Regions from separate parts of the Bacillus sp. 05T21 genome, predicted to be linked through region 1. Evidence: riboswitches for the same ligand, from Rfam matches in the RefSeq annotation. Region 1 holds a riboswitch; each other region holds the start of a gene.
The links. A riboswitch is a leader RNA that binds a small molecule or an ion and turns the genes downstream of it on or off. The one in region 1 is predicted to bind S-adenosylmethionine.
Positions count from the first base shown of each region.

Region 2: it holds a riboswitch for S-adenosylmethionine, as region 1 does, so the genes downstream of both, metK (methionine adenosyltransferase) here and AC1DKZ_RS24495 (peptide ABC transporter substrate-binding protein) in region 1, are expected to answer to the same signal.
Region 3: it holds a riboswitch for S-adenosylmethionine, as region 1 does, so the genes downstream of both, AC1DKZ_RS21930 (sugar ABC transporter substrate-binding protein) here and AC1DKZ_RS24495 (peptide ABC transporter substrate-binding protein) in region 1, are expected to answer to the same signal.

Region 1 is NZ_JBFTMD010000019.1:51,257-62,380, reverse strand. It holds gene AC1DKZ_RS24525 (peptide ABC transporter substrate-binding protein) at 1-1,529, shown strand, start outside; gene AC1DKZ_RS24520 (YusW family protein) at 1,554-2,021, opposite strand; gene AC1DKZ_RS24515 (hypothetical protein) at 2,175-2,366, shown strand; gene AC1DKZ_RS24510 (TetR/AcrR family transcriptional regulator) at 2,432-3,013, shown strand; gene AC1DKZ_RS24505 (YhgE/Pip domain-containing protein) at 3,072-4,211, shown strand; gene AC1DKZ_RS24500 (peptide ABC transporter substrate-binding protein) at 4,258-5,898, opposite strand; gene AC1DKZ_RS24495 (peptide ABC transporter substrate-binding protein) at 6,400-8,040, opposite strand; SAM riboswitch class I at 8,173-8,277, opposite strand; gene AC1DKZ_RS24490 (aldo/keto reductase) at 8,432-9,265, opposite strand; gene proC (pyrroline-5-carboxylate reductase) at 9,267-10,070, opposite strand; gene pnuC (nicotinamide riboside transporter PnuC) at 10,267-10,917, shown strand; gene AC1DKZ_RS24475 (GRP family sugar transporter) at 10,985-11,124, opposite strand, start outside.
Region 2 is NZ_JBFTMD010000013.1:29,255-40,378, forward strand. It holds gene AC1DKZ_RS20405 (RNA-guided endonuclease TnpB family protein) at 1-105, shown strand, start outside; gene AC1DKZ_RS20410 (molybdenum cofactor guanylyltransferase) at 324-926, opposite strand; gene AC1DKZ_RS20415 (MogA/MoaB family molybdenum cofactor biosynthesis protein) at 923-1,432, opposite strand; gene AC1DKZ_RS20420 (hypothetical protein) at 1,668-1,847, shown strand; gene AC1DKZ_RS20425 (hypothetical protein) at 1,854-2,036, shown strand; gene metK (methionine adenosyltransferase) at 2,227-3,426, opposite strand; SAM riboswitch class I at 3,596-3,717, opposite strand; gene pckA (phosphoenolpyruvate carboxykinase (ATP)) at 3,946-5,532, shown strand; gene AC1DKZ_RS20440 (hypothetical protein) at 5,834-6,031, shown strand; gene AC1DKZ_RS20445 (ATP synthase subunit I) at 6,497-6,880, opposite strand; gene AC1DKZ_RS20450 (hypothetical protein) at 7,170-7,391, shown strand; gene AC1DKZ_RS20455 (DMT family transporter) at 7,420-8,325, opposite strand; gene AC1DKZ_RS20460 (iron-sulfur cluster biosynthesis family protein) at 8,439-8,762, opposite strand; gene AC1DKZ_RS20465 (hypothetical protein) at 8,974-9,156, shown strand; partial or broken gene AC1DKZ_RS20470 (Nif3-like dinuclear metal center hexameric protein) at 9,219-9,440, shown strand; gene AC1DKZ_RS20475 (collagen-like protein) at 9,578-10,675, shown strand; gene AC1DKZ_RS20480 (ATP-binding protein) at 10,824-11,124, opposite strand, start outside.
Region 3 is NZ_JBFTMD010000015.1:20,940-32,063, forward strand. It holds gene kdpDN (KdpD-like non-kinase potassium sensor) at 1-258, shown strand, start outside; gene AC1DKZ_RS21895 (MFS transporter) at 277-1,458, opposite strand; gene AC1DKZ_RS21900 (MarR family transcriptional regulator) at 1,620-2,060, shown strand; gene AC1DKZ_RS21905 (patatin-like phospholipase family protein) at 2,191-3,045, shown strand; gene AC1DKZ_RS21910 (hypothetical protein) at 3,115-3,318, shown strand; gene AC1DKZ_RS21915 (sugar ABC transporter ATPase) at 3,383-3,655, shown strand; gene AC1DKZ_RS21920 (ABC transporter permease) at 3,682-4,671, opposite strand; gene AC1DKZ_RS21925 (sugar ABC transporter ATP-binding protein) at 4,655-6,142, opposite strand; gene AC1DKZ_RS21930 (sugar ABC transporter substrate-binding protein) at 6,139-7,251, opposite strand; SAM riboswitch class I at 7,339-7,444, opposite strand; gene AC1DKZ_RS21935 (NCS2 family permease) at 7,537-8,838, opposite strand; gene AC1DKZ_RS21940 (SDR family oxidoreductase) at 9,063-9,929, shown strand; gene AC1DKZ_RS21945 (L,D-transpeptidase) at 10,152-10,913, shown strand; gene AC1DKZ_RS21950 (hypothetical protein) at 11,077-11,124, shown strand, end outside.

The DNA of each region.
Region 1 (11,124 bases):
CGAGTGCTGGTAAGGGAGACGGGGATCGATTAGTAACGAATATTAGCAGTGATCCGTATACGCTTGATTCTGCCATTGCGACAGATACTACTTCGAGATATGTAATTGGGAACTTATTTTCAAGTTTATATACTGAGGATAACAATGGGAAAATCCATAATGAGTTAGCGGATAAAGAAGAAGTAAATGCTGATGGGACTGAATATACAATTCATCTAAAGAAAGATATTAAATGGTCAGATGGTTCTCCTATTACAGCAAATGATTTTGAGTTTGCATGGAAGCGATTATTAAATCCGAAAACGGGTTCTATGAATGCGACAGAAATGTATTTTATTAAAGGTGCAGAGGTATATAATACTGGAAAAGGTGAAGAGGGACAAGTTGGGATTCAAGTGGTTAATCCTCAAACGTTAAAAGTAACACTTGAATATCCAGTTGCTTCTTTCAAACAAAAGTTAGCAAGTTCATTATTTATTCCATTATCTAAAAAATCAATTGATGATAATAATAAATTAAAAACAGACCCAAAAGAGTTAATTACGAACGGACCATTCACGTTAAAAGAATGGAAGCATAACCAAGCAATTACAGTACAAAAAAATAAAGAATACTATGATAAAAAGGTAACATTAAAAGAAATTGAGTTTCGTATTATTCCAGACTCTAAAACAGCGTATCAATTATTTAAATCAAAAGAATTAGATTTATTAAGTGGTTTACCACAAGAGATGATTGAGAAAGAAAAAGGAAATAAAGAATATAAGCGTGTTGCAGGATTCTCATCTTATATTTATTCGTTTAACGTAGAAAAAGAGCCGTTTACAAATGCAAAAGTACGTAAAGCATTTTCATTAGCGGTTGATCGTAAGTTTATCGTTGAAAAACTGTATAAAAATAATGCACAAGAAGCATATGCTTTTGTTCCAGAAGGGGCAAAAACACAAGGCGGCCGTGATTTCCGTAAAGAAAAAGGCGATTACGTAAAATTTGATCCAGCGGAAGCGAAAAAATTATTAGAAGAAGGCATGAAAGAGCAAGGATGGTCTACATTACCTGAAGTAACATTAAAATTCACTACAGATACACAACATAAAAAAGTAGCAGAAGCAATGCAAGAAATGTTTAAGAAAAACCTTGGTGTAGATATTAAATTAGAAAATAAAGAGTGGAAGAGTTACATCGACACATACAAGCAAAGTGATTTCCAATTAGCTTATATGGGGTGGGGAGGTTCTAACTTAGACCCTAGTGCCCGTTTAGAATTATATGCAGGTGATGGTCCGAGTAACTATGCGAAGTGGTACAATAAAGAATTTGATAATTTAATTAATCAAGCAAAAACAGAACAAGATGAAAATAAACGTTTTGATATATTGCATAAAGCAGAAGACATTATGTTTGATGAAACACCATTGATCCCAATTATTTTCCCAAGTGCTTCGTATTTACAAAAATCATCAGTATCTGGCGTCCAATTCATTATTGATTCTAGTCCAGAACTAAGATACGTAAAAATTAAAAAATAAAGAAGTAGGCAATCGCCTACTTCTTTATTTTATTTCTTTCTTATATTCTTTTTTCGTTCCATCAGAGAAGATAACTTCTAAAGCGAATTTTTGATAGTCTTTATCAAGTTTGAATACATTTACTACTTGATCAATTACTTCTTGGTCAGGAGTATCTTTATCAAATTTCAACTCTTGTAGAAGTGGGCTTAATTTTGTAATAGCCTCGTCGCCTGTTAATTTTACATCTGCGTTATGGTCTTCAACTTTTGCTTCCATTTTTTTATCGGCTGCTACATTTTTATAATCAGCTTCGTAGTCTTTCTTCGTATCCTGATAGTCCGCTTTTAAATCGAATTCATTGAAGTTTAGCTTTAAATCAGCAGGAGCCTCGTTTTTTGCCTCTTCTGTAGTCTTTTTATTAGAAGTTGTGTCTTCTTTTGCAGGAGCTTTACATCCTGTTAATGCAGGTACTAGCATAAGAGCTAATAAAATTGATAGTAAAATTCTCATTATAAATTCCTCCTTATGTAAATTTGTTCTATACAAGTTTTTCCCAAAATCATGTAATTATGTATGTGTTGAAAATAAATTATTTTCTCGTAGCTTCAAGGGTAAATGCGCAATTTGAAGAAGTAGAAAAATAAAAAAGTAAGGAGGAAAAGTATGCTCAAATATGTAAAACTAATGAGTATAAGTCTAGTAGTATCTTCATGTATTAGGGGAATCAACTATTTAATTAGTTACCTTTGGTCAGGGCATATACCTTCTTTGACGTGGAAAACATATTTGATGTTTATGATTATATTTATGATGAGTTTTGGTTCAATACAAAAAGATGGGAAAGAGAATTATTGACAATTATTAGAAAAGTAATATAATCAAAATGTAAGTGATCACTTGCATGAGGAAGAGAGGACTTTATGGCGCGCTCAAAGACAGCAGAAAAAATCATTCAAGCAGCAGTTGAATTAGTGAAAGAAAAAGGATATAAAGCGGCGACAACGAAGGAAATTGCAATGCGTGCGGGTGTCAATGAAGTAACGATATTTCGCAATTTCAAAAGTAAGAAGGGTGTTATTGAAGCCGCAGTTGCTGAATTTTCATATGTACCACATTTAAAACAGTTTTTGCAAACAGAGATTGTATGGGAATTAGAAACGGATTTGAAAAACTTAGCAAGGCATTATCATAAATTTTTGAATGAAGCAAAAGATATTATCTCTATTGGTATACGTGAGGCTGGGGAATTCCCTGAATTAGACGAGGAAATTGCAAAAATACCACAAGGATTAAAAACGGAATTAATGATTTATTTTGCAAAGATGCAGGAACAGGGCAAGATTATTGATACGAATATTGAAGCACAAGTAATGAATTTTATATGGATCAATTTTGGTTATTTCTTATCTAAATTACGATTTGCAAATCGACTGACAGAAATTGATAATGAGAATTTTATTGAGAATAATATCATCTTATATGCTAGGGCATTGAGACCCTAGTATTTATTTGAAATGAAATGCAAGTGTGTACTTGCTTGCCAATTAGGAGATTGAGAAGATGGATACATTAAAACAGTTTTTAAAACGACCGGGTACGTATGTAGGAATGGTAGTTGCATTATCTTTCCAACTTATTTTCTTTTGTGTGTGGTTAACAGCATACGATGGAGTGGATGAACGGGCCGATCAAATGCGTATTGCGATTGTAAATGGGGATGCAAATATAGGTAGTAAAATGGCGGAAGGTTTACAGAAAAATTTACCGTTTCAAGCAGAAAAAGAAACGTCTATGGAAAAGGCCAAAGAGAAAATGAACAATCATGCATACGATATGATTATTGAAATTCCCGCTTCTTTCTCAAAAGATATAAATGAAGCGGGAAAAACAAATTTAAACTTCCACATTAATCAAGCGAATGCCATGATGGCGAAACAAATGATGGAAGGAGCAGCAAAACAAATTCGAGATAATGTAAATAAGGAGATAGCAAGTTATAAAAAACAAGAGATTGTTGGAAAATTACAAGCTGTAGGATATGAAAATGTAGAAGTGATGAAAGGCTTAACAGAAGATTCAATTGGCTTTACCGTTCATAAAGTAAATGATGCAAAAGGATTTTCCGTTAATATGGTACCACTTATGATTGTATTAGCTTCATTTGTAGGAGCAATGATCATGAGTATGGAACTTTCAAAAGTTGCAAAGGAAGTAAAGAACGGTTGGAGTAATTTCGTATCAAGACAAATCATTAACGGTACAGTATCAATTTTACTTGCATGTATTACAATTGGCTTGATGGAAGGATTTCAAATTGAAATGCATGAAACAGTATGGAGGATATTGATGTTTCAAGCAATAGTCTTCTTCGCATTTCTTTCATTAACACAAATGTTCATAACTGTTTTCGGAAATGCAGGTATGATTTTTAATATTATCTCGCTATCGTTACAACTTGTAAGTTCAGGTGTAATCGTACCACATGCAATGCTTTCTAAAACATATCAAACGATCGGTGAATTATTTCCCGCAACATATGCAGCGAATGGTTATTACACAATAATATTTGGTGGAGTTAATTTAGCGGAAAATATTATTTCATTATTACTTATTATACTAGTTACACAATTGGTAGCGGGAATCACTATAGGTATAAAAGGGATAGTAAAGAGGAGAAGTTCTGTAGTTAAAGAAGCATAAAGTAAAAAAGGTATCCTTCGTGGGATACCTTTTTTACTAGCGTTTATTATTTTGCAACTTCTGTCCACTTGTAGTTAAATTCACCGCCGAAGTCAGTTGTTACAAGTCCTTTAATAAATCCGCGTTGTAGGTAAGAACGACCTTGTTGGTATAAAGGAGCAACAGCACCATCTTGTAATAAGATCTTTTCAGCTTGCTTCATTGCTTCCCAGCGTGCTTTTTCATCGCCAGCTAAATCTGTTTTCACTTTATGAATTAGCTCGTCGTACTCTTTGTTAGAGTATTTATCGAAGTTATAAGCACTATCTGTTGTGAATAGATCTAAGAATGTAATAGGATCCGCGAAGTCAGGACCCCAGCCATCGATTCCGATTTCGTAATCACCACTTAATAGTAGTTTTAACTGTTGTTTACGTGGTTGAGGTTTTAAAGTCACTGTTAATCCATCTAGATTCTTTTCTAGTTCACCTTTTAAATATTCGCCAGTTTTCTTAGCTAAAGCATTATCACTTGTTAATAGTTCAATTGTTACTTTGTCAGTACCAAGTTCTTGTTTCGCTTTTTTCCAGTTTTCTTTTGCGGATTTCACATCATCTTTGACTAGATTTCCATTCTCTTTACGGAAGTCATTACCGTCTGGACTTTTTGCGAATTTCGCAGGAACCATTCCTTCTGCTGGGATTGCACCGTTATTTAAAATTGTTTCTACGTACGCTTTTTTATTCATTGCTTCGTTAATAGCGAGGCGTGCATGTTGATTTTTTAATACTGCATTTTTCTGATTTAGTCGTAAGAATTGGATACCGACTTCAGCACGTTCCTTGAAGTTGGTATCGTTCTTATACTTATCAACAAACTCCGCAGTTAAAGCAACGCGATCAATTTGTCCTGAATCATATAAGTTAACTTCTGTAGATTTATCTTTAACGACATTGAAGTTGATTTCTTCTAGTTTTACAGTTTTAGCATCCCAATAGTTAGGGTTCTTCTTCAATTGGAAGCTTTGTTCATGTTTCCAGTTATCTAATGTGAAAGCACCATTGTAAATTAAATGATTTGTTTCTAAACCGTATTTATCGCCTTGAGATTTTAAATAGTCTTCATTAATTGGTAAGAATGTTGAGAATGTCGTTAAGCTTAAGAAGTAGGGAACAGGGCGGTCCAGTTGTACTTCTAAAGTTTTATCGTCAAGAGCTTTAACGCCTAATTGATCGATCGCTGCTTCTTTTTGATTTATTTGTTTCGCATTTTTTATATCAAAGAATAAGAATGCATATTCAGCTGCTGTTTCAGGGTTTACGGCACGTTGCCAAGCGAATACAAAGTCTTTTGCTGTTACAGGAGTACCGTTTGACCATTTTGAATCACGCAGGTGGAATGTATATTTTGTTTTATCGGGACTTACGTCAACCGACTCAGCAACACCAGGAATCGGTTTATTATCTTCTCCCATTGCATATAAACCTTCAAAAACATTTCGCATTACGTTCATGGATTCCCCATCCGTTGCTTTTGCAACATCCATTGTTGGAATTTCTGAAGCAAATGATAAGTTAATCGCTTGTTTATCAAGTGCTTTATCATTCGCTTTTGCTCCGCCTGCATTATCTTTATTTCCCCCGCAAGCAGTTAGTAGTAGACTTGCCCCTAAAACAGATGCAACAACAGGTACAACTTTTTTCTTCATTGTTCTTTCCTCCCTAAATGTGTTGTTCGTAACGCCATAATGTCCATGTCTTGAAGTGTAGCTACAGAAGAGAAAACCTATTATAAATATGTGTATATAGGTAATCAGGTATTCTATATGTATATACATGTTGAACTATAATCTGACGTTATATGTTTCAACTTTGTAGACATTACATTTTGATGGTTAAATATTTCGTCTCTTTGATTATTTAGAATATTAACACTGGAAAGAACTATATGTCAATAATAAAAAGTGGAGTGTTAATTTCTTGGAATAATATATTGAAAAAGCAGATTTCCTCATATTAGGGAATCCGCTTTTAATATATTTTGCTAAAAAAACAATGGGTGTGGGTGGGAACACAATGATCTAAGTTGCATTTTATCCCGCATTAGCGGGCAGTAAGATCCTCACCTCAAAATTCAGTGAAAGCAAAGAAGTAAGGGGGGGCAACTGTCCGTAAAAGCCCGATTGGTGAGGGCTGATTAAAGTTTCACTTTATTTTTCGATTTTTGCCCACTTGAAGTTTAACTGGCCTGCAAAGTCTACTTGCACAATTCCTTTTACATAAGAACGTTCTAGATAAGATTCTCCTTTTTGGTAAAGAGGAGCGATAACAGAGTCCTTAAATAAGATTTTTTCTGATGCTAGTAACGCTTCCCAGCGAGCTTTTTCATCACCAGCCAAAGTAGTTTTAACTTTTTCAATTGTGTCATCAAACTCTTTATTAGAGTAATGATCTAAGTTGTAAGGGTTATTCGTCGTAAATAGTTCAAGGAATGTAATTGGATCAGCAAAGTCAGGGCTCCAACCGTCAATTCCAATCTCGTAGTCACCTTTTAATAAGAGTGAAACTTGTTGTTTACGTGGTTGCGGTTTTATATTTACTGTTAAGCCATCTAAATTCTTTTCTAGTTGCCCTTTTAGGAATTCACCAGTTTTCTTCTCAAGGTCACCATCACTTGTTAATAATTCTAATGTTATCTTTTCAGAACCAAGTTCTTTTTTTGCTTTCTTCCATAATTCTTGTGCAGATGTTGTATCAACTTTTGTTAAATCGCCGTTTGCAGTACGGAAGTCTTTTCCATCAGGCCCTTTTGCAAAGTTTTTCGGCACGAGACTAAAGGTTGGTGTAGAGCCATCATTTAATAACGTATTTACAAAGGATTTTCGATCAATTGTTTGATCGATTGCTTGGCGTGCAGAAACGTTTTGAAGTACTTTGTTTTGTTGATTCATACGTAAAAACTGTACGCCTACGTTCGGGCGTTCTTTAAAGTTAGCATCCTTTTTATATTTATCAACGAAGTCAGATGTTAGTTTTATACGGTCTAATTGTTTGGATTCGAATAAATTTACTTCTGTTGATTTTTCTTTCACAACGTTGAAATTGATTTCTTCGAGTTTGACATTATCTTTATCCCAATAGGTAGGGTTTTTCTTAAATTTAAAGCTTTGTTCATGCTTCCAATCGCTTAGTGTAAAAGCTCCGTTGTATAAGATTTTGTTATCTTCTAAAGCGTACTTATCACCTTGTGCTTTAAAGAATTCCTCGTTGATTGGTAGAAATGTTGGGAACGCCGTTAAGCTAATAAAATACGGAACAGGGCGCTCTAATTCTACTTCAAACGTATGGTCATCAACTGCTTTTATACCAAGTTGATCGGCAGGAAGTTCTTTGTTGTTAATTTTTGTTGCATTTTTAATATCAAAGAATAGAAATGCATATTCAGAGGCTGTTGCTGGATCGACAGCTCTTTGCCAAGCGAAGACAAAATCTTTCGCTGTAACAGGAGTGCCGTTTGACCATTTTGAATCTCGTAAATGGAATGTGTATTTCGTTTTATCGCCATTTATTTCATGAGATTTTGCAACGCCAGGGACAGGCTTGTTACCTTCGCCAAGATTATACAAACCTTCAAATACGTTTCTCATTACTTGACCAGAATCAGTATCTGTAGCACGAGCCGTATCCATTGTTCGTATTTCGGTAGGTGAAGATAAGTTTAAAACCTGTTTACTAGGTGCCTCGTCTTTTGCATTTGCTCCGCTCGCTTCGTTTTTATAACTACCGCAACCAGTTAATAAAATACTTACTCCTACAACTGATGCAATACCGGGTACAAACTTCTTTTTCATTTGATTTTCCTCCTAAATAATTAAGCTTGGATGATGATGAGGGAAATGAAAAATAAAAAATCCCTCTTTTCGTATTGAGAAAGAGGGATTTTTACGTACAAGTTATGCACCCGTATATAAACGAAGTCCCTCATTCTATCTTTCAAGCACAAAGCTTGCAGGAAGTGGCACAGTATTCAAAATGAACCTGCTGCCGAGGTTTCAAAGGGCCAGTCCCTCCACCTCTCTTGATACAATGAGTAAACAAATGAATTTTATTAATTTTTGTGTTTCTTTGATAATTCAAAATCTTACACCTTAGATAATGAAGTGTCAATCAAATGGAATATAGTTTAAATTTTCAGTTTTATTAAAAATAAAAAAACCACTGCATATGGCAGTGGTTTCCCTACTAGAAGTTAAAGTTATCAGGATCTGGACCAACGCGATGATTTTCATTTAAAGCTTGAATTGCTTTCATATCATCCGAGCTTAATTCAAAGTCAAAGATGTTTGCATTTTCAATAATGCGGTGTTCTTTAATAGACTTAGGGATTGTTACAACTTCATTTTGCAGATCCCAACGTAAAATAACTTGTGCAGTCGATTTATTATATTTCGTAGCGATTTCTTGTAATGTTGGGTGATTAAGTAGCTGCCCCTGCATTAATGGTGACCAAGCTTCAAGCTGGATGTTATGTTCTTTACAGAAGGCATGTAATTCTTCTTGTGCTAAACGTGGGTGGTATTCCACTTGGTTAACCATTGGTTTAATTTCTGCAATTTCAAATACGTCTTGCAAATGGTGAATATGGAAATTACTCACACCGATAGCACGAACACGACCATCTTTATAAAGCTGCTCTAAAGCTTTCCATGATTCAGTGTATTTTCCTTTTACAGGCCAATGTACTAAATATAGATCTAAATATTCTAGACCTAATTTTTCTAATGTAGTTTCAAATGCTTGTAGTGTTGACTCGTAACCTTGATCACTATTCCACACTTTTGAAGTGATGAATAACTCTTCACGAGGAATACCAGATTCTTGAATTGCCTGTCCAACGCCTTCTTCGTTTTTATATATCGCAGCAGTATCGATACTACGGTATCCATTTTTTATAGCTGCTTTTACAGAATCAATTACTTCTGTACCATCTTCAACTTTAAAAACACCCAAGCCGAACCAAGGCATTTTCACGCCGTTATGTAATGTTGTATAGTCGTTTAAACTTGTTAAAGTCATATTAATTCCCCCTAGCTTTTTTATTGGTCGCTTCAACTGCTTGTTGAATGACTTCTGAAAAATTATTTTCATATAGAACTTTTAAGCCTTCAGCCGTTGAACCTCCTGGTGTTGTTACTTGTTCGCGGAGCATAGCTGGATCCTGATTTTGCTGGAGCATAGCGGCAGAGCCAGCAATCATTTGAATGACAAGGTGTTTTGCTGTTTCCTCATCAATACCATAGCTTTTCGTTGCTTCAATTAACCCTTCAGCAAAGTGATAGAGAAAAGCGGGTGCACTACCAGTAACTGCGGTAAGTTGGTGAACTTCCTCTTCGGTACAAAACTGTGAGGTACCGATACCTTTTAAAAGAAGTTGTAACGTTTCTTGATGTGTTTCATCTACAGAATGTCCCGTCGTATATAAGGAGATAGACTTTCCAATTCCAGCAGCTGTATTTGGCATAATCCAAGCAACAGGTGTCCCTTGGGGAAGTCTTTCTTCTAGATAAGATGGTCCGATTCCGGCAGCAACTGTCACGACAAATTGATTAGTTAGAAGAGGGGATAGATCCGCTAATAGCTGTTCATGTGCGACAGGCGGCATTGCTAAAACGATTGTATCTACAGATTTAATATGCTGTTTCCAATCTGTTGTAATCGATAGATCATATTGAGTTTGTAATTGCGTTAGTTTTTCTATGTTACTTCGGTTGGAAACAATAATTTCTTCGATGTATTCTTTACTTGTTGTAAGTAGTCCAGCAAATATAGCTTCTGCCATACGACCGGCACCAATAAATAAAATTCGATGTTTATTAGGCATATCCTTTATTCCTTTCTGATGAGAATATGTTATAAAAAACGATACCATTTTTAAGAGAATTTTGTAAAAAGAAACGGCTTATCGTAAGTGGAATAGATGAGTGGGGAGTTTTACAGGAGAAAATTTATAGTAAGTATAAGAGTTATTTCTTATACTGTTGATAGGAAGTTTATTACATATCTGGGGAGAGATAAATATGGTTAGAAGTCCACTTTTTTTACTCATTTCTAGTATTATTTGCATATTAGTTGGATTCTATATCCGATCAAGTTATATTGAAATTTTCGCATCGGTTATGGGGATTATTAATGTTTGGTTACTTGCAAGGGAAAAGGTATCAAACTTTTTATTTGGGATGATTACAGTTGCGGTATTTCTGTATATTTTCACTACACAAGGCTTATACGCAATGGCAGTATTAGCAGCCTTCCAATTTATATTTAATGTGTACGGTTGGTATTACTGGATTGCGCGTAGTGGGGAGGAGAAGGTAAAACCGACAGTCCGCTTAGATTTGAAAGGATGGATTATTTATATACTTTTTATTTTAGTTGCTTGGATTGGTTGGGGATATTATCAAGTCCGTTATTTAGAATCGACAAGTCCATATTTAGATGCTTTAAACGCTGTATTAGGATTAGTAGCTCAATTTATGCTGAGCCGAAAAATCTTAGAAAATTGGCATTTATGGATTTTGTATAACATAGTTAGCATTGTGATTTATATTTCAACGGGCTTATACGTCATGTTAGTATTAGCTATTATTAATCTATTTTTATGTATCGATGGCTTGCTAGAATGGAAGAAAAACCATAAAGAGCGAGAACGTGTAAATAATTATATTTAGAAAATAATTGTAATCAAAAAACCCCCTGAAGCATATACGTTTCAGGGGGTTTAAATATAGTATAAATTTATGCTTTTGTCATACCAAGCAATACAGCGCCGCCGATAATTAAAACACTACCTAGAGCAATAAAGATCAATTGACGTTTTGTTTTCTTTTCACCTAAGAAGACAATCGCACCGAATGTTGAGATAACGATTCCAGTTT
Region 2 (11,124 bases), on a different contig from region 1:
TCTGAACGAATCTATTCTTGTATATGCGGTGTAGATCTCGATAGAGATTATAACTCAGCCATCAATATCAAAAATGAAGCAATACGTCTTTTAGCGTCAGCATAAATTGTAATAAAATAACCTTTGGAACAAGGGAGTTAGCTCGGCTGTCTTAGGACGAATTCGTTAGCTATCAGAAGTAATGATTAACCGAGAAGCCCTCACTTCAAACACTCCTTTAGGACGTTAAGTGGCGGGTAGTTCACGAAATCCCCTTAAAATTAACTTACTCACATACCTTTATACAGTAATTGTTCCCCAATTTCTGTATATCAAAAAACCTTTCATTCATTTGAAAGGTTTTTTTGAGCTTGTACATATTCTTCTTTCGTATTCACATTTATAAACCAATCTGCATTCGCCTGTACCTCTTCACCAGCAATATACTTCACATTACATTGTGATAAAAGTTGGCCCATACTTCTTTTTTCTTCTTGAAGCAAAGCATAAATTTCTTCTTTCACACGGTTATGATACGCTGCAAGTAACGGTTGTTTTCTTCCATTAATAATAGGGACAACCGCATCATATTCATTGCTCGTTTGCTCTAGTAAAATGGTAAACCATTCATGCGAAACATTTGGCGCATCGCAAGGCATAATAGCGTACCAATCTGCTTCTACATATTCCATTCCTGATACAATTCCAGCAAGTGGTCCATTTCCTTTATAATGCGGAATATCTTCTATAACAGGAACTTGTACGAGTTTCTCTACTCGCTCTTTTATATCAGAATGACTAATGACTACAACTTCTTGCAAATTACTTGTCATCACTTTCACAATATGCTCAACGAAAGTATTCCCCTTCCAAATTGCTAATGCTTTCGGCTCACCAAATCTACTCGACATACCTCCTGCCAATACAATTCCAGCCCACTTACTCATTGGCGATGTAGCTCAAATGTAATATGACCTAATTCCGGTAAAATTAACTTATTCATCGCAAGACGAACTGCTCCGCTAGACCCTGGCATTGAAAAGACAACTTTCCTTCCAATAGTACCGCCAATTGCTCGACTTAACATCGCAGCGCTTCCGATATCTTCTAAATAACTAATCATACGGAACAACTCACCAAATCCAACAATTTCTTTATCTAATAACACTGAAACTGCCTCAATCGTTACATCACGTTTCGTAATACCAGTTCCGCCATTCGTTAACACGACATCAACATCTTCCCTATGATAACCAGCTAAAACAGCCTGCTGAATACTCTCTTTATCATCTTTCACAATTTCATAAGAGGTCACTTTATGTCCTGCTTCTATTAATAATGCATGTAACAATTGACCACTCTTATCCGTCTCTTCCGTACGTGTATCGGAAATCGTTACAATCTTGCAGCGCACTTCTTTTGGAGCTTGTTTTTTATGTTCAGTTACACTCATTTTTCATCTTTCCTTTCCTAAAGACTTTTCTTCATTTTATCATACATATCTTTACACAATTATGTATGAAGCCAATGATGCACCGTGATACAATATAAGTATATACGACCACAAAAAGGAAAATATACCTTCTTATACGCCTGGACTACACACCATTAACTCTTTAAATCCCCTTATATTTTCTACATAGTAGATTTCATTTTAAATTACAAAATAATTTGGAGGTTCACTCACTATGGAACTATACAAAAAATTAACAACAACATTCATCCTCTTATTTGTTGCTTCCATCACTGTCGGTTTTTCTCTAAAAGGAGCAATTCCATACGCTACATTAGTGAGTATTATATTCGCAACGCTATTTTTACTGAGCAGTGCTTTTTGCGCAGGAAAAGCACGCCAACTGAAAGGGTGACCGTCTATGTTCCGTAAGAAACCAATCCTTTGTAAATCATGTGAAAAGGAAATACAAACGTATGAAAAAGCGTGGATTCATATGCCATTTCCGGCAAGTGGTATGACAAATATGAAGAAGTATATTGAGCTAGACGGGGAAGTTTATTGTAGTTCTTGCATTCAAGTAGTAAATAAAGTGAAACTTTAATCAGTGGGGATTTTGTTCTTCCCCACTGATTATTAGTTGAACCAATCGGGCTTTTACGGGCAGTTAGCCTCCTACCTAACTTTTTTGCTTTACAGCCGAATTTTGAGGTGGGAGGCTTACTGCCCGTTAATGCGGGATAAAACCAAATAAAAAAAGCTTTGCGACACGCGCAAAGCTTTTTTTTCATATATTATAGACCAGCTTGCTCTTTTAAAGTAGCTGCTTTGTCTGTACGTTCCCATGTAAGATCTACATCAGTACGTCCGAAGTGGCCGTAAGCTGCTGTTTGTTTGTAAATTGGGCGACGTAAGTCTAGCATTTTAATAATACCAGCTGGGCGAAGATCGAAGTTGTTACGAACTAGTTCTACTAGTACGTCTTCAGATACTTTACCAGTGCCAAATGTATCAACTGAAATTGATACTGGTTGCGCTACGCCGATTGCGTATGCAAGTTGTACTTCTGCTTTGTCAGCAAGACCAGCTGCTACGATATTTTTCGCAACATAACGAGCTGCATATGCTGCAGAGCGGTCAACTTTTGTTGCATCTTTACCAGAGAATGCACCACCGCCATGGCGAGCGTATCCACCGTAAGTATCAACGATAATTTTACGTCCTGTTAAACCAGCATCACCTTGTGGTCCACCAATTACGAAGCGGCCAGTTGGGTTAATGAAGAATTTCGTTTCTCCATCCATTAATTCTGCTGGAACTACAGCTTTAATTACATGCTCTTTTAAATCGCGATCGATTTCTTCCCACGTAACATCTGGATGATGCTGTGTAGAAATTACGATTGTATCTACACGTACAGGTTTACCATTTTCATCATACTCAACTGTAACTTGCGTTTTTCCATCCGGACGTAAGTATGATAATGTGTCATCTTTACGTACTTCAGTTAAACGGCGAGCTAATTTGTGAGCAAGCGAGATTGGAAGTGGCATTAATTCTTGTGTTTCATTACATGCGAAGCCAAACATTAAACCTTGGTCTCCCGCACCAATTGCCTCAATCTCAGCGTCAGTCATTAGACCTTCGCGTGCTTCTAGTGCTTGGTCAACACCCATAGCGATGTCAGCAGATTGCTCATCGATAGATGTTAAAACTGCACAAGTTTCTGCATCGAATCCGTATTTTGCGCGTGTGTAACCAATGCCTTGAATTGTTTCACGAACGATTTTTGGAATATCTACGTAAGTAGAAGTCGTAATTTCCCCCGCTACCAATACTAAACCAGTTGTTACAGTTGTTTCACAAGCTACACGTGCATTTGCGTCCTTTGCTAAGATCGCATCTAAAATTGAATCAGAAATTTGGTCACAAATTTTATCTGGATGTCCTTCAGTTACAGACTCAGATGTGAACAGATGACGTTTTTTTGTCATGTGGTAAACCTCCCTACAGTAATTGTATATATTGTACGGAACTCATCCTTAATTTGCCACAAACTGCGACATACATTTATTCTCCCACACAAGCATACAGAAAAACCTTTCCTACTTAACATAGAGGAAAGGTTTAATTTGCTACTTGCATACTGCTTTTTGCCCTTTGCTCTTATCGTTCGAGACCGTTAGCCTCGCACAGGTTTTAGCACCTATTCACCTGTATTTACCACTACAAGTGAGGTTGCTGGGCTTCATCGGGCCTGTCCCTCCGCCAGCTCGGGATAAGAGAGTATCCGTCCCAACCTATACTAAAGAAATGATATTCATTTGTCAATTAATATTCACATTTTCCTGAAAGTTTTTCTCAATACCCATAGAATGAAATATTAATAGGGAAATGATACATTCACACAAACAAAAATAAATAAATAGTATACATTATTTATATAATTGTGTTATACTATTGATGGGGATTACGAGAAATATTTCATTAAATGAAAAGGATGGTATATAAATATGAGTACTGTGAATGTCCAAATTGGTTTACATGAATTATTGAACGGAAGCAATGCACAGATTCAATTAAGTGTTCCGCAATTAGTGGAAAAAGTATTAATGCGAAACGAAGGGAAATTAACTTCTACTGGTGCCGTTTCTGCTTCAACAGGAAAATACACAGGACGTTCTCCTAAAGATAAATTTATTGTGAAGGAAGCATCGGTTGCTGACAAAATTGCTTGGGGAGCCGTGAACCAACCGATCTCTGAAGAACATTTTAATAAATTATATATAAAAGTTTTAGAATACTTAAAAGAAAAAGAAGAGTTATTCATCTTCAAAGGATTTGCTGGCGCTGATCGCAACTATCGCCTACCAATTCAAGTTGTTAACGAATATGCATGGCATAATTTGTTCGTACATCAATTGTTTATTCGTCCAAATGAAGAAGAATTAGCAACTCACGAATCAGAGTTCACAATTGTTTCTGCACCAAACTTCAAAGCAGATCCAGCAATTGACGGTACAAATTCTGAAGCATTCATTATGGTTTCATTCGAAAAACGTATCGTACTAATCGGTGGTACAGAATATGCTGGAGAAATGAAAAAATCAATCTTCTCTATTATGAACTTCTTACTACCTGAACAAGACATTCTTTCTATGCACTGCTCTTCAAACGTAGGCGAAGAAGGCGACGTAGCACTATTCTTCGGTTTATCTGGAACAGGCAAAACAACATTATCTGCTGATCCAAACCGTAAATTAATCGGTGACGATGAGCACGGTTGGTCTGATAACGGCGTATTCAATATTGAAGGCGGTTGCTATGCAAAATGTGTAAACCTTTCTCATGAGAAAGAACCACAAATCTTCGATGCAATCAAATTTGGTTCAGTTTTAGAAAACGTTGTCATTGATGGTCAAACACGCATCGCTGACTATAACGATACTACTTTAACAGAAAATACACGTGCTGCATACCCTATGCATGCGATTGACAATATCGTACTGCCAAGTGTTGCAGGACATCCAAATACAATTATTTTCTTAACTGCTGATGCATCTGGCGTATTGCCTCCAATCAGCAAGTTATCAAAAGAGCAAGCTATGTACCATTTCTTAAGCGGTTACACTAGTAAGCTAGCAGGAACAGAGCGCGGTGTTACATCTCCGCAAGCTACATTCTCTACTTGCTTCGGTTCACCGTTCTTACCGCTTGATGCATCTCGTTATGCTGAAATGCTTGGTGAAAAAATCGAGAAACATGATGCGAAAGTATTCTTAGTAAACACTGGCTGGACTGGTGGCGAATACGGCGTTGGTAAACGTATGAACTTAGGTTACACTCGTGCAATGATTCAAGCAGCACTAAGCGGTGAACTTGCTAAAGCCGAAACTGCAAAACACGACATCTTTGGCCTTGAAGTACCTCGTCATGTTCCAGGTGTACCTGATGAAGTATTAATGCCTGAACAAACTTGGGCTGATAAAGATGCTTACAAAGCGAAAGCAATTGAGCTTGCAAACGAATTTAAAGAAAACTTCAAAAAATTCGATAGCGTTTCTGAAGCTATTATTAACTTAGGCGGTCCAATCGCTTAATTACAAATTTTCTGTTGGAATAACCCTTTTACTCATATGAATAAGTGTCGTGTAACCGTAAAGTTCCGCGTACTCACCGACAAAACCCAATGCGGCTTAACGGTTACACACACTTACATAAAAAAGAAGCTTACGTTAAAAACGTAAGCTTCTTTCTATATCTTATATAAAGTGAAACTTTAATCTCTTCATCTATTGCATACCAATACCCATAAATTTACAGAAAATTCTTTTTATAATCATTCATTTGTAGTTTCCTATGATATGATATAATTTACATATAAAGGAAAGGGTGAGGCCCATGAAAAATTTTTCTCGTACAGGAAAAATTTTATTCAGTTATGGAGCGATTCAAATGTTTTGGGGACTTGTGATGCTTAACGTTAATTTATTTGAGCATACAAGTAAAACGATAAAATACATTATTCTAATTATCGGAATAGCTTGTTGTATTGTATCCAACTTTTTTAAAGAACCTAAGAGTCATACTACTAAGTGATTTCATATTAACTTATTGGAAGCGGAAACCTATATTTTATACAAAGTTACGCTTCCTGTTGTACTATCCACCGCCGGATCCCTTATTCCAGAGTAAGCCAATTTTCAATTTAAGTAACCAGATTTTCATTTATACAAATCACGGCTTCGAACATATAAACTATTTTCCCACTCACTACATCCTTCTGGTTTCACACCGTATGGGACTAAAAAAGGATCTGACCGCTTCTATCCACCGCCAGATCCTCTATTCCATCTAAAAAAGTTCCAAACCTAATTTTCAATTGATATACTCGGATTTTCAAACATACAAACCACGGCTTCGAACATATAAACTATTCCCCCACTCACTACATCCTTCTGGTTTCACACCGCATGGAAACAAAAAAAGGCCCTAACCGCTTCTATCCACCGCTGGATCCTCTATTCCATCTAAAAAGAGGCTCTTTTAGCTCTTTTAGCTCTTTTAACCCTTTGTTAATTCTTCTTCATCCTTCATACTATAATAACCTAAATTAATAACGATTAAGAAATAACCACCCAGAATACCTACTGCAAATGCCCACATTACCATATGATGCTCAATTTCGTACATAATAATAGCACCCAAAATTGCAGCTGCAAAGCGATTAAACATACCAAGCGTCGGCGCTTTCGTCTTCTTTACTATACTATCTCCAAGCTTTTCGATACGCCTTCCTAAAATCCAAACACAATACATGCTTACAATAAGTCCAATTCCAGCACCTAGAAAATGTGCTGAAAACGGTGTTAACATCCAGCCTAATAACAGAATACCTAGTAGATAATACGATTGAATTTTAAACGACCTTAATGACATACTAATCATATTGTACTCCCCTTCAATAGTTTTTATCTATCCAACCAAAGCTATATAACTCATTTCTTTCGAGTCCATACTACTAAAAATTCATTTCACTCAAATTTAAAAAACATAAACAGTATGTTTATGTTTTTTAAATGCTTTTAGGAAATAATATTATACAAGATTTCTAATATAGAATCCCTCATAAATGTGACGTTTTTCAAAACATTTTCGTCCAATTATGAAAAAATTGATATCAATCTATGAACATACGGATATGATGTAATAAGCACATTAATAAAGGGGGCGTCTAATGATTTATTTTTTAATGGCTCTCATTCATCTCATTGTTCCTGCACTTATTGGACTTTCATTATATTGGTACATGAAAAAACATAGTATTTTCTATGCTGTCCTCGGTGTTCTTCTTCCAGGTATTATTCTTATTACACTCTTCCGTATTCCTTTTCTTAATTTAATCCCACTTATTACTTCCATTTTATTCCTCGTATTTTTACCAAAAATAAAAAAATAGGAAAGCAGATCATAAATGATCTGTTTTCCTATTTTGATATAGGTTCTTGCACGATAGAATTAGCTTCTACTTTCTCTGATTTCACAAACCATAAACCGAAGAAAATGATGATTCCACCGATTATTTGTTGAAACGATACATATTCATTTGCCCATACAGCTGCAAATAAAACAGCTACAAGCGGCGTAATATACATATATACCATCGTATGTGACGCACCAATTTTTTGAACACCAACATACCACATGACTAAACCGAATACTGTTACAAAGAAAATAGAATATAGTAAAGCAAATAGTGTCATTCCGTGTGTAATGTGAAATGGCATGACAAATACATGTGGACCACTTAACAATAAAAGCGGAATCGCTCCAACTAATGTCGACCATGCAGTAACACGTAATGCTGAGTATTTTTTAATAAGCGGCCCTGCTAAAACGGGATAAAGTCCCCAACATATTGATGTAATAAGTCCAATCCCATTTCCATAGAAAGAACTAGCGAGTGAATGCCCCGCTACTAAAACTAATGTAGCACCAATAAAGGCAATCATGGAACCAACTAACTTTCGAGAAGAGAATTTTTCTTGTTTCAAGAAAATCGCAAATAAAGTTGTAAAAATAGGTGAAATAGATATGAGTAAAGAAGCATTTGTAGCGGATGTGTATTTTACAGTTTCCATAAATAACGTTTGATACAGTACAATACCTACAACGCTAACGATGATTAATCTTGGTATATCTTTTCGCTCCATATAAAGTGACTTTTCGATAAAGAACGTAAGTAATAACAGTAGTGGTGCTGCTGTCATCATTCGAACTGCAGTAAACTCAATTGCTGTAAATTCTAAAAGTCCATATTTCGCAATCGTATAGTTAATCCCCCAAATAATAACGACACTTAAAATTAATAACTCAATTCCCCATCTTTTCATGCGCAACCCCCTCCGCAAAGAGAATTATACAGAAAATTCAACTATATGTACATTTCATTATGTGAAAAAATCCATAAGAAAAAGGAGCATATTATATACTCCTTCTCTCTTCATTATACTCGAACATGTAACTTCATATTCGGATTATAAAACTGGCTTGGGCTCTTCAGCTGGAAAGTCCCTCCAACTTCATGCCAATCAACTGTTAATTTATCATCCATAAATACAAGCTTTGTGCGATCTGCAATAAAGTTTAGTACGCTTGATTCGATATCTACATCGCGCTCATCTTTCTCTGAAACGGCTACTAAATCAATAATCCCGCTCATAACACAACCGCAACCTTCATTATCATAAAATAACTTTATATATTTCGTTTCACTTGGAATCGTATCCATAATCTTTTTATATGCTGCTTCTGTTACAGTAACGTACATGTGTTAACCTACATCCTCTCTTCTCGTATCATTTATATATTGTACCACCATTTTTCTTGAATCTTATATGCAGAAAATTAAGACTACTATAAAATATATGTGATAAAGTGAAACTTTAATCAGGGAGGTATCCATCCCCCTCTGATTATTAGCCCTCGCCAATCAGGCTTTTACGGGCAGTTAATGCGTGATAAAGGAGGGTGTATCACTGATGTTCAAACTACAGCGATATCTCATTTTCTTATGTCTATTAGGTAGCTTTTTTATTTCCAGCGGAATGGTATTACAACATATACTTCCCTATTCTCCTTCTATTGGCTGGATTCTAGGTTTTATTTGTTTCCTATCCGCTTCTTATTTTTCCATAAAAAAACAAAAACAACTAACAAAGTAAGAACTATCTTAAGGAGGATTACCAAACATGCCAGCCTTAAAAGAAATAGAACAATAACTTAATCATTTATTACAGGAGAAATCCATTGCCATATCGACAATGATTATGGTAGGCATAAATACTCACTCATTATGGATTATGCGAAAGAAACAAATATGTCACTCATCGGTGTGTCACACTCTGCCTCTGAATATTTAGTGAAAGAGACATTGATGTATGATTGGTTTAAAGAGAATTTTGATGTAGATGTTACTTTGATTCCGCAGGAGACCTGGTGGTTATAAAACTAATAACACCTCCCCTATTTTAAAATCTATATACACAATACGATCGACCACACAAAAATATAGAATCTACAATATATATATAGTAGTTCTACTTTTAAAACTATATTTTCAAAAATATAGAAAGGAGATAATATATGTACCAACGCAATTGCTTTAGTTGTGACGGTAGACGCAACAGCGGTTCTATCGGCAGTACTGGACCTACTGGCGCTACTGGACCCACTGGTGCTACTGGACCTACTGGCAATGCCGGGCCTACCGGGTCCGGTTTGCAAAGTACTACCGCTTTTAGTCTAGCAGCCGCTCCTAACTATAAAACGGGACAAGTTGTCACTTACACGAGTAGCGGCTATGTTGTAAAAAAAGATGCACCTCAAGGATTTCCGAATGTGTCTCAAGATTATATCGTATTGGTAGAAGGTGGTCCTACTGGTTCTACTGGCTCTACCGGACCTACTGGGGCTACCGGACCTACCGGGGCTACTGGCTCTACCGGGTCTACTGGGGCTACTGGTTCTACCGGACCTACTGGGGCTACCGGACCTACTGGTCCTACTGGGGCTACCGGGTCTACTGGTTCTACTGGTTCTACTGGTTCTATCGGACCTATTGGACCTATTGGTTCTACCGGAAACACCGGGCCTACTGGTTCCACCGGTTCTACTGGGTCTACCGGAGCTACTGGTCCTACTGGCAGCATTGGACCCACTGGTATTACTGGACCTACCGGAATCACTGGGCACACCGGTAGCAGTTCAGCAAAAAGCATCCTTTTCCAAGGAACTAACGCTGAGTTTCAACGTATAGCAGGTGCTCCAGCAGTTGATTCCAATATTATTCCTTATGTAATTGCTGGATTTGGAAATATAGCTGGTTTTTCTGCATCTATAAATGTAAATAATTTGCCTATAGAAGTTTATACAATTCAAATCTGCACTAATGTCCCAACAAACCTTTCCGCCCCTACCTCTAATCACGTTATATCTACTATTACTTTTACCACTACGGCTAAAATCACTGGAACAATCACATTTACTATTACTCCTTCAGACGTTGGATCACAGCTAGTTCAAGTGTATGACCCTACCCCTTTACCAGGACCTGCCACTGTTATTTGGACTAGTACAACAACTGGAAATCCAGTTTCAAGAGGAGACGCATTATGCCTTTATATTAGCCCTGGGATTACTGACAGTGCTATATACTCTATTTTTCTAATTACCTCTATTTAAACTGTACTCTATAGAAAAAGCTTTAATCAGTAGGGGGATCCCTTCCCTACTGATTATTGGTTGAACCAATTGGATCTTAACGCAAGATAAATTAAAAAAACATCACTTTTGATTAAGTAATGTTTTCTATTTATCTCTTACACTATCATTAAATCGGCAACATAATCTCAACAGTCGTTCCAACTCCAACTTCGCTTTCAAAGTTCAATTTACCGTGGTGATCTTTAATAATTTTTTCCGTAACTACTAATCCTAAGCCTGTTCCAGTTTCTTTCGTTGTGTAAAAAGCTTCATTTAGCTTCGGAATTTTATCTTTTGGAATGCCGCATCCCTCATCTATAACTTGAACAATGATTACATCTTCCACAATAACTTTCACATTAATAGTTCCGCCAACTGACATTGCTTCAATCGCATTTTTTATTAAATTAAAAAATACTTGTTTCAAT
Region 3 (11,124 bases), on a different contig from region 1:
GGCAAAAAGCAAACGATTGAAGAATGGAAATCGCTAACGAATCAATTTGATGCGAGCTTTGTATTAGAAGAAGCAAAGGGAAGAAAGCCCGCTGATGTTATTATTGAAGTTGCAAAAAGACTACAGGTGACACAAGTTTTACTCGGGCAATCGGCGAGAACACGGTGGGAAGAAATACGAAAAGGTTCTATTGTAAATGAAATTATGAGACAAACGAAGTATATTGATATTCATATCGTTGCTGATCAAAGAGCTTAAGAGACCATCTATAGGTCTCTATTTTGCTTTTTGTGCAGCATGGGAATGTAACATTTTCATTGCGTATAAAACTATAAGTAGAAATGTAACTGCTCCTATAAAGAAAATCCAAAAGTAATTTTGATTAAATAAAAGAAACCCAGCTACAATAGGTCCTGTACCCATGCCAAAATAGCGAATGAAGTTGTACATACCGATAGCTGTTGCGCGTTCTTGTACGAATTCTTCCGTTAATAAAGTAGTGTGAGTTGGCATAGAGAGTCCCATGCTAAAACCGTATAAAGAGGTAACGATAATGATGATTGGGATATTGATGCTATATGTGAAAGAGAATAAAGTGATACATATAATATTGAAGAAGCTAGTGATGAATAAAGCTTGCTTTGTTGTGAACCGTTCTTGCAAAAATTTGTAGCAATAACTTCCTAACATAATAGAAAGGGACATTGGTACAAACATAAGACCAATTTCACTTGCGTGTAGATGATATATATTTGTTAATATGCTAGGCAAAAAAACGAGGAAACAGAAATACATACAAAATTGAATAAAGCCAATAAGTGTAATAGAAAATCCAGTTTTATTTTTTAAGATAAGCCAGTAATTCTTTTTTGCTTTAGGTTGCTCAATTACATTTGGTTTTGTTTCTGGAAGTAGTGAAATGTTTATAATTAATAAGATGATGCCAATTGTAGATAAAAACAGAAATACAGATAAGTGGCCATTTATACTGCCGAGATAACCACCTATGAGAGGGCCGATCGCAGGTGCGAGAGCAAGTAACATTTGATAAAGGCTCATCGCTTCTCCGCGTTCTTTTCCTTCAAATAAATCACCGATAATAGTTGCTGCAACTATAGGTATAGCCGCTATTCCTAAAGCTTGAACAGCTCTAAAGAATAGAAATAAGTAAATGTTAGGTGAGAAAGCACAACCAATTGAGCCGATTGTACTAATAATTAAACTAGGGATAAGGACAGATTTTCTGCCCTTTGTATCAATTAAAGGTCCGTATATGAGCTGCATAACCGCAAGAACGAATGTGAAAAGTGAAACGGTTAAATTTACAAGATAAAGAGAAGTATGAAACGAATTTTGAATCATCGGCAAGATAGGTGTATAAATATTTTGAGCGAAGGAACCGAGTAAGGCACTCATACAGACAACATATAAAATGAAATTCAGTTTGGTTTTTTCCATAATGTTAACCTCCTTGTCATTTAGTTTCCTTGGAAACTAAATTAATTTTAACATGATTTTCTAACTTGTAAAGATGGAGAAATGATTTTAAAATGGTATATAGTTAAATTGTTTCTTTGGAAACTTAGGAGGCGAACGGATTGGAACGTACAGCGAAACAAATGGAAATACTTTCGGATATTCGTACACTTTTTCATAAAAAAGAAGAGCAGTTGAAAGGAAATAATGAGAAGTTTCTTCGTGAGACAGGTGTAAGCGGTATGTCTTTATCTGAGTTACATGTTATCGAGTGTATCGGAAAAAAGGGTCTTATGAATGTAACGGCTATTACGACAGAAATGGGAATGACGAAGGGTGCAATCTCTAAAATTTGTACAAAGTTGTTTCAAAAGCAATTCGTTGAGAAAATGCAAATGTTAGATAATCAAAAAGAAATTTTCTTCCGCTTAACGGAAAGAGGAAATGAAATATATAAAGCTCATGAAAAATTGCATAAACAAGCTGAAGAAAAGTGGCTGTTACTTTTAGATGGATATACGAAAGAAGAGCAAGATTTTATTCAAAGGTTTATAAAGGATGTCTCTGGTCATTTGGAAATATAATTGGAGGAAAAAATCCCTCCATTTCAAGCCTTTTAAATATAATTTCTGAAAGAACTCATATATAATAGAAAAAGATACTTAACATAGTGAATAATTAAAGAGTCAATATATATAAAGAGGAGAGAATAACATGCTTGAAAATACGGGATTAGTATTAGAAGGCGGCGGTATGCGTGGTGTATATACGGGCGGGATACTAGAATACTTTATGGAACAAGATGTATATTTTCCATATGTAATCGGTGTATCAGCTGGTGCTTGTCATGCAGCGTCGTATCTTTCCAGACAAAGAAATAGAAATAAAACGGTCAATATTGATTATGTATCACACCCACAATATTTATCTTATAAAAACTTATGGAGAAAACGTCAGTTATTTGATATGGATTTCATTTTTCATGAAATACCAGAAAAGCATGTGCCGTTTGATTTTGAAACATACTTTAATAGTCCCGAACGCTTCCTTGTAGGAACGACGGATTGTGAAACAGGGCAGTCTGTTTATTTTGAAAAAGAGGGAACGAATGATGATGCGCTAAATTTATTACAAGCGTCTAGTTCATTACCTTTTATTGCACCAGTAGTAAATTACCGTGGTAAGCAATTGTTAGATGGCGGGATTTCTGATCCGATTCCAGTCCGTAAAGCACAGGAGGATGGATTTAAAAAATCAGTCGTTATTTTGACGAGAAATCATGGTTACGCAAAGAAAAAATCAAAGTTTGGATGGGTTGCAGCGAAAGCTTATAAAAAGTATCCAAACCTTGTTAATACGATGCTAACTCGTTATGAAGTGTATAATGAAACACTTCACTACATTGAAAAAGAAGAGCAAGCGGGTAATTTATTTGTTATTCGCCCGGAAGTGCCTCTTCAAGTAGATCGTATGGAAAAAGATGCGGCAAAACTACAAAGTTTATATGAGCAAGGCTATGAAGATGCAAAGAGACAATTTGCAGATTTACAGGCGTTTTTGCAAAGTTAAAAACCTCTATATAGAGGTTTTTTTATTTATGGTATAATATGGATAAAAATATGTGGAGAGGTGATACATATGGAAAATGTATATAAAGGGGTTAGACATACTGGATTTACTGCAATGCTTATTTTTGGTGGTGTATTTCTACTTCGTTGGTTCATCCATGATGAAATGCTACTGGATCAGCTTATTGGGTTTAGTGTAGGAATGATGATGGTTATTTCATCAGTTTTCATTCAAAAGTATAGTAAAGAATTACAGGTAAACGAAAAATATTAAAGGTTTCTAACCTCTTTTATATTTTTTCATAGTTAAGTAGTTTCGTCTTAGAGGAGGCTTTCATATGATTTTTTTATTTGCGGTATATTTTGTTTTTATTATGACATTGTTAATGACGTTTTTTCTTTCTAAAAGATCATATGAGAAGCCGTTTATTAAATATATACCAGCGTTCATATTGCTTATTTTGGCTTTCATTTCTTCTATTACGTTTGTATTTAATAACGGAATGGGAGAACTTATGATAGCAATCTTCTTAGGCGTTACAGTAATAGCGAACTTTCTCTTACTTCTTGCATTGAAAGTAGTTCGTGTAATTGTTACAAAAGGAAAGTAGCGCATCGGAATTCGACGCGCTACTTTTTATCTACGCTTCTTTTTAATAAATGAAAAGGCTAAAGCTGTAATTAAAATACTGCCTTTAATGATATCTTGTGCATAATAAGGAACGTTCATCATTGTGAGGCCATTTAATATGATCCCAATTAATACGGAACCAAGAAATGTTCCGATGACATTTGGTTTCTTGGCACCGAACATTGCGTAACCGATATAGGCAGCTGCAACTGCATCCATTAACAATGGGGCGCCAGCTGAAACTTGTCCTGTTCCAACACGGCTACATAAAATAATACCACCAATAGAGGCAAGTAAACCGCTAATCATATAAGCATATACACGGTAACGATCAGTAGGGATACCGGCTAGTCTAGCAGCTTCTCGATTCCCACCTGTCATATAAAAGAAACGACCGTACGTTGTTTTTTCTAAAAATAAATATGCAATCAAAACGACGCTAAGCATGATAATGACAGGGACTGGGATTCCTAAAACAGAGCCCTGACCGATAAATAAAAAGGATGGAATAAAATGTCCTGTGGCACCAGACATTCCTTCATAAATAGAAGATCCTTTTGAGAATGTTAAGTGTAGTCCATTCACGATATACATGATACTTAATGTAGCTAGTAAATCTGGTAGCTTAATTCGGATAACGAGTAGTGCATTTAATAATCCAACTAATAGTCCACAAAGAATAGGAATAAGGAGTGTGACTATTAGTTCTTGTCGATATAAAACGAGACAAGAAGCCGCGGTAATTGTGGCTAAACTAGCGGTAGAGCCGACTGATAAATCAAATCCATCTACAATTAATGTAAAGGTAACGCCAATTGCGAGTAACGTTACAATAGAAATAGAACGTAAAATATCACTAATATTGTTGTAGGTTAAAAAAGAATCGTTGGCGATAGAGAAAAAAATTGTAACACCTATAATGATAGCAATCGTGCTAAATTGATAAAAAAGATGGGTAGGTAAATATAACTTCTTAGTTTTATGAATGAGATTCAATGGAAAAGCTCCCTTCAGATAAATGTAAAAGCTGTTCAGGAGATAGGTCATTCGGCAAGTACTCACCTACAAATTCGCCGTTTGCTAGTATGAGAATACGATCGGCGATATGTAGCGCTTCATCTTGTTCTCCTGTGAAATAAATTACGGAATTTCCGCCATCTGTAATGTTGCGAATGGATTGAAAAATGTCTTGTTTCGCAGCGACGTCTACACCTTTAGTTGGCTCGTCCAAAAGAAATAGATTAGGTTTGAATCCATTCCACTTTGCAATCGAGACTTTTTGCTGGTTTCCACCGCTAAGTGAATGAATAAAGGCTTTTGGATCATTTGGTGAGATGCCGAAAGTAGTAATTGCCGCAGTAGCATTATTTAATTCGGTTTGTTTTCGTCTCCAACCTGATTGGTGTAAATTTGTGTGACTTATAATGTCTTCCGAAAGAAATACGCCTTGTTTTCTTCTTTCTTCTGGTACAAGTGCAATTTTCGCTTTAATCGCATCCCGCGGTGTTTTAATCGCTATATTTTGACCGTCGATTTCTGCTTGATAAGTATGACGGGCACCAAATAAAGTTTCAGCAAGTGTTGTTTTTCCGCTTCCAATTAATCCGTATATCACAACAGTTTCTCCTTTTCGTACTGTAAGAGAAAGCGGAGGATGGTCTTTATGTAATTGAAGTTCTTGTACTTTCAATATTTCTTCGCTCCCGAGTTTTGGTGTTGTATTAATAGGAAGTGTAAGTTGTTTTCCAGTCATTGCTTCAACAATTTGTTGATCCGTAATCGTTGTAATGGCTTTAGAAAGTGCAACTTTACCTTTATATAAAACAGTTACTTCATCCGCAAATTTTCGAATCTCTGATAAACGATGAGAAATCAGGATGATGCCAATTCCTTTTGATGTTAAATCTTTTAATAGTTTCCCAAAGGTTTCGACTTCTTTTGGTCCAAGAGAAGAAGTTGGCTCATCTAATAAAAGATAATTTGTATTGTTAGATAGAGCTCTTGCGATGAGAAGTAATTGTTTTTCATGTAATGAGCAGTTTGAAACATCTTCAAGAATATTTAAGTCGGCCTGTACAGCTTGCAAGTATTGTTTAGCGAGTGCCACTAATTTTGATTTTGAAAATAGTGCTTTATTTTGCATTGCTAAATGATCGATTAGTACATTTTCTAATACAGATAATCCAGGAATAAGTCCGTGATCCACTTCTTGTGTTACGAAAGAAATACCATGCTTTTTTGCATCGCGTGGTGAAGTAAAGGAAATAGACTGATTATCAATTTTTATATTCCCAGCAACTGGTTGAATTTCACCAGTTGCTATTTTTAGTAAAGTACTTTTTCCTGCACCATTCATTCCTAGTAAAGCGTGAACTTTTCCTTTTTGTATGTTAATAGAAACATTTTCTAGTACAGGGGTAGAGATGTGATAAGAATATGTAATGTTTTGAAGAGAGAATGTCATCATTTTTTCTCCTTCTCTAATTTTTTCATCCAAGGTGAATATGCATCTTTCGAGTCTCCCCAACCGTTTATATGTTTTGATAATTGATCCATCGTTATATTTTCTTGTGGCAAACTATTTTTCTTTACTAAATAAGGTTCTAGTGAATAAATATCGGGCGTTTGTTCACCAGCGATTTTCTTGTATAAGAAACGCACTTGAACTTTACCGACTTCAGCTGGATCGGTTGCAGCCGTAGCAGTCCAAGGTGAATTTTCTTTTTGCATGAGTTGTAAATCTTCATTACTTAAGTCAATGCTGTATACTTTTATATCTGTACGACCAGCTTGTTCGAGTGCTTTGACGGCCCCCTTAGCAAACTCATCCCACGAAGCGAAAATAGCTTGTAAATCACCTTTTTTCGGATATTTTTTTAGTAAAGCCTCTACTTGTGTTTGCGTATCAAGTGGTGTGTTATTACTAGCGGTACCAAAGCGTGCAACTTCTTTTATATTTGGATAACGTTTATAAAAAGCATCAATGATAACATTGCGACGTTCCATTGGAGCAAATCCGCCAACCCATACGACGGCGATATTCCCTTGTCCATTCAGATCTTCCGCTAACGTTTTTAATGATTTCCATGCAAGACTATAGTCATCTTGATCAATAATCGTTACGCCTGGTAAGCGTAGGTCGTTATCAAATGCAACTACAGGAATATTCGCTTGTAATGCTTTTTCTACTCCGGGTTTTAGTGCTTCAGAGCGACCGTGATCAATTAAAATACCATCAACTTTTGAATTAATAGCAGTATCTAGATTTGCTGCCATTTTTGCTAAATCATTATCAGAATTGTAGACTTGCACACTGCCGCCGAATAGCTCGACTTGTTTTTTGACACCCTCAATATATTGAGAGGAAAAAGTTCCGATGGACATTTGCATAATTAATGCGATTTTTAATGGGTTTTTTACTTGGCTTGGAATTTCTGTTTGTAAATGATTTGCTGCTGTAGTAGCTTCTTTCTTCACCGTTTGTTGCTTTTGTGAAGAGATAGCATCTTGTTCATTTGTGCAAGCTGTTAATGCGAGTAAGAGAATAATGAGTACGGTGGAACATAATTTTTTCATAAAAAAATCCCTCCTAAATTAAGAAAAGAGAGGAGGGAGTGAAAATAAAAACGTCTTTTCATATAGAAAAGACGTCTTATCATATTACTCTTATCTTTCAACACAATGTGTTGTAAGAATTAGCACCGTGCCCATAAATGGGTCGGTTGCCGGGCTTCGTAGGGCTCATCCCTCCACCTGCTCTTGATAAGACATCGAATATTTAACTATTTCGAATTATTCCATAAGTGTATGCTGTTGTCAAATGTTTTTTTGTAAATAAAAAATCCCTCACAACGAGGGATTTTAATGTGGTAAGAAAACTAATTGATAAGCGAACAAGATCCCGAATAAATACACAAGTGGGTGAACAGCACGGAATTGTCCTTTTGCCACTTTCATAAGTGGGTATGAAATAAATCCAAGTGCAATACCTGTTGAGATACTTGATGTAAGTGGCATGCTTAAGATTACTAAAAATGCTGGGAATGCTTCATCGAATGTATCCCAATCGATGTGGCGAACTGAGCCCATCATAAGACTACCAACGATAATTAGTGATGGTGCTGTAATAGCTGAAACGCCAGAAACAGCGCTCACTAACGGTCCGAAGAATGCTGCTAATGCAAATAGAACAGCTACTGTAACAGTTGTTAAACCAGTACGGCCACCAGCTGCAACACCAGCAGATGATTCAATGTAAGCTGTTGATGGTGTTGTTCCGAACATAGCTCCAATTGTTGCTGAGAATGAGTCAGATAGAAGAGCTCGTCCTGCTTTTGGAAGCTTTCCATCTTTCATAAATCCACCTTGTTGTGCAACGCCAAGTAGTGTACCTGTTGTATCGAATAGTGTAACAAGGAAGAATGAGAACACAACGCCGTATAATCCGTAGTTAATTACATCAGATACAGCAGTAATTGGATTTGAAACGATAATTCCTTCTGGTAATCCAGGCATTGATGTAACGCCGCTTGAAAATATTAATTGACCTGTGAAGTAAGCAATAATACCAGTTAATAACATTCCGATAAATAGTGCCCCGTTTATATTTAAAGACATAAGGATAATTGTAATTCCAAGGCCAGCTAATGCTAGTAGAACTGGAGCAGAGTGAAGATCGCCAAGCCCAACTAAGTTTGCATCATTTTTTGTAACAATTCCCGTTAAGCGCAAACCGATAAAAGCAATAAAAAGACCGATACCAGCAGTAAGTGCATGTTTTAAGTTCTCAGGAATTACTTCCATTAATTTCGTACGGAAAGATGTGAATGATAACAAAATTAAAATCATACCTGCTACGAATACAGCAGAAAATGCAATTGCGAAAGTCATGCCTTCATGGGCTTTTACAACAGAATAAGAGAAGTAAGCATTTAATCCCATACCTGGTGCAATTGCGATTGGTAAATTAGTAAAGATCGCCATAAATAATGTTCCGACAACAGCAGCGATAATTGTAGCTGTAAATGCTTGTTCAAACGGAACACCTGCATCCCCAAGGATGACAGGGTTTACGACAATGATATATGCCATTGTTAAAAAGGTAATAATACCTGCCATAATTTCAGTTTTAATAGAAGTTTTATGTTTTGAAAGGTTAAACATATAAACATCCTTTCTTTTTACGAATAATTTTCACAACAGTTATATATAATATTCGTTTTTTAACTATTTTGCAATAGTTTTGCATAAAAACTTTAGAACAACTCATATTTTATGTCGTAAATTCGAATATTAATCGTAAAACTGTGTGTGAATTGCGGTTCTTTAATGTGTAAGTAGTTTTTTTTATTGTGCGCATTATAAGGAGAAAGGAGTTGAAGGAAGTTATGCCGCAGCAAAAAAACTTTTTAACAATGCCAGCACAACATCAAAATAAACAACCTGGTATTGAATCGTTAATGAATCCTCTTCCAAAGTTCGAAGATCCAAGTTATAAAGGAAGTGAAAAGTTAAAAGGAAAGAATGTATTAATTACAGGAGGAGATAGCGGGATTGGAAGAGCTGTTTCTATCGCTTTTGCAAAAGAGGGAGCAAATATTGCGATTGCTTATTTAGATGAGGACGAAGATGCAACTGAGACGAAACAACTTGTGGAAAAAGAAGGCGTGAATTGTGTATTATTGCCGGGAGATTTGAGTAATGAACAACATTGTAAAGAGATTGTAGAAGAGACCGCCCGGCAGCTAGGGGGGCTAAATGTTCTTGTGAATAACGTCGCACAGCAATATCCGCAGCAAGGACTAGAGTATATTACAGCGGAACAGCTAGAAAAAACGTTCCGTATTAATATTTTTTCTTATTTTCATGTTGCAAAAGCAGCCCTCTCTCATTTAAAGCAAGGGGATGTAATTATAAACACGGCATCTATCGTTGCGTATGAAGGAAATGAAACGTTGATCGACTATTCTGCAACGAAAGGAGCAATTGTCGCTTTTACAAGATCGTTATCTCAGTCGTTAGTACAAAAAGGAATTCGTGTAAATGGTGTTGCACCAGGCCCAATTTGGACACCGCTTATTCCATCCAGTTTTGATGAGAAAAAAGTATCACAGTTTGGGAGCAATGTTCCTATGCAAAGGCCTGGTCAGCCGTATGAATTAGCGCCTGCATATGTATATTTAGCGTCTAGTGATTCGGCATATGTAACGGGACAGATGATGCATGTAAATGGTGGAGTAATTGTGAATGGATAGTTTTCATTTATAAGAGCAAAGTAAAGCTAATTGCATTTATCCCGCTATTTGCGGGCAGTAAGATTCCTACCTCAAAATTCGGCGAATGCAAGGAAGTTAGGTGGGAGATACCTGCCCGTAAATGCCCGATTGGTGAAGGCTAATATTCAGTAGGGGATGGACAAACCCTCCCACCGAGTAAAGTTTCACTTTATTATGATGTTAGTGCTAGGGAGGATTTAGATGAAGAAAGTATGGTTTATCGTAATCCTATTTTTCTGCCTGCCAGCTAGCGTTTTTGCTAATACAGATCATTTAATATTAGTTAACCTTACGACGAATCAGCTGTCTTTTTTTGAAGATGGAAACTATACTAGAACATTTCCGATAACGACAGGAAGAGATAGCACCCCGACGCCTGAAGGGAATTTTTGTATTATAACTAAATATAAAAATAAAGAATACCATCGTAAAAAAATAGCTGGAGGTGCTCCGAATAACCCTCTCGGTACGAGGTGGCTAGGTCTAGATAAAAAGGAATATGCAATTCACGGGACAAATCGGGAAGGAACGATTGGAAGCCGGGAGTCGAATGGTTGTATTCGCATGCACGATCGGGACATACAATGGTTATACGACCGGGTACAATTACAGACGAAAGTAATTATTTCTCGTTTTCATACGAGTCCCGAATATGAAGCATATAAGCTAGGTTATCGTGTTGTGAGCTGGAATGGTCGTAAAGTAGAAGAAGAACAAATTGGAATGCTTACGTTAGTAGATCGTGTAAATATATATTGGCAAGAACCAAATGGACAATTGACGAAAGTAAAAACAGTATTGCCAAATGAAAGATACACAGTGTATTCCAAACGAAAAGATGGAACCTATTATATAGGAAACAATTTGTATATTGTAGATGAAACAGGAGAAAAAATTCGTTATGAACAATTACCTTATTCGATTTTAAGTAACCTATATAAACGGAAATATAATGTCCCGTAATAGCTACCGTAAATAGACGGTAGCTTATTTGTGATGAAGTTTAGTTGGTTTTAATGATTTCATACCAATTGCGCGCCTGTAAATAGTGAGATGAAAAAATTGAAACAGCAACTATTATGTTTTGCTGAATATAATACAGTACAGACTGGGGGGCGGTCACATTATGAAAAGTGAATTTGCATTTAAAATTTTCTTAATCACGACTTGTTTA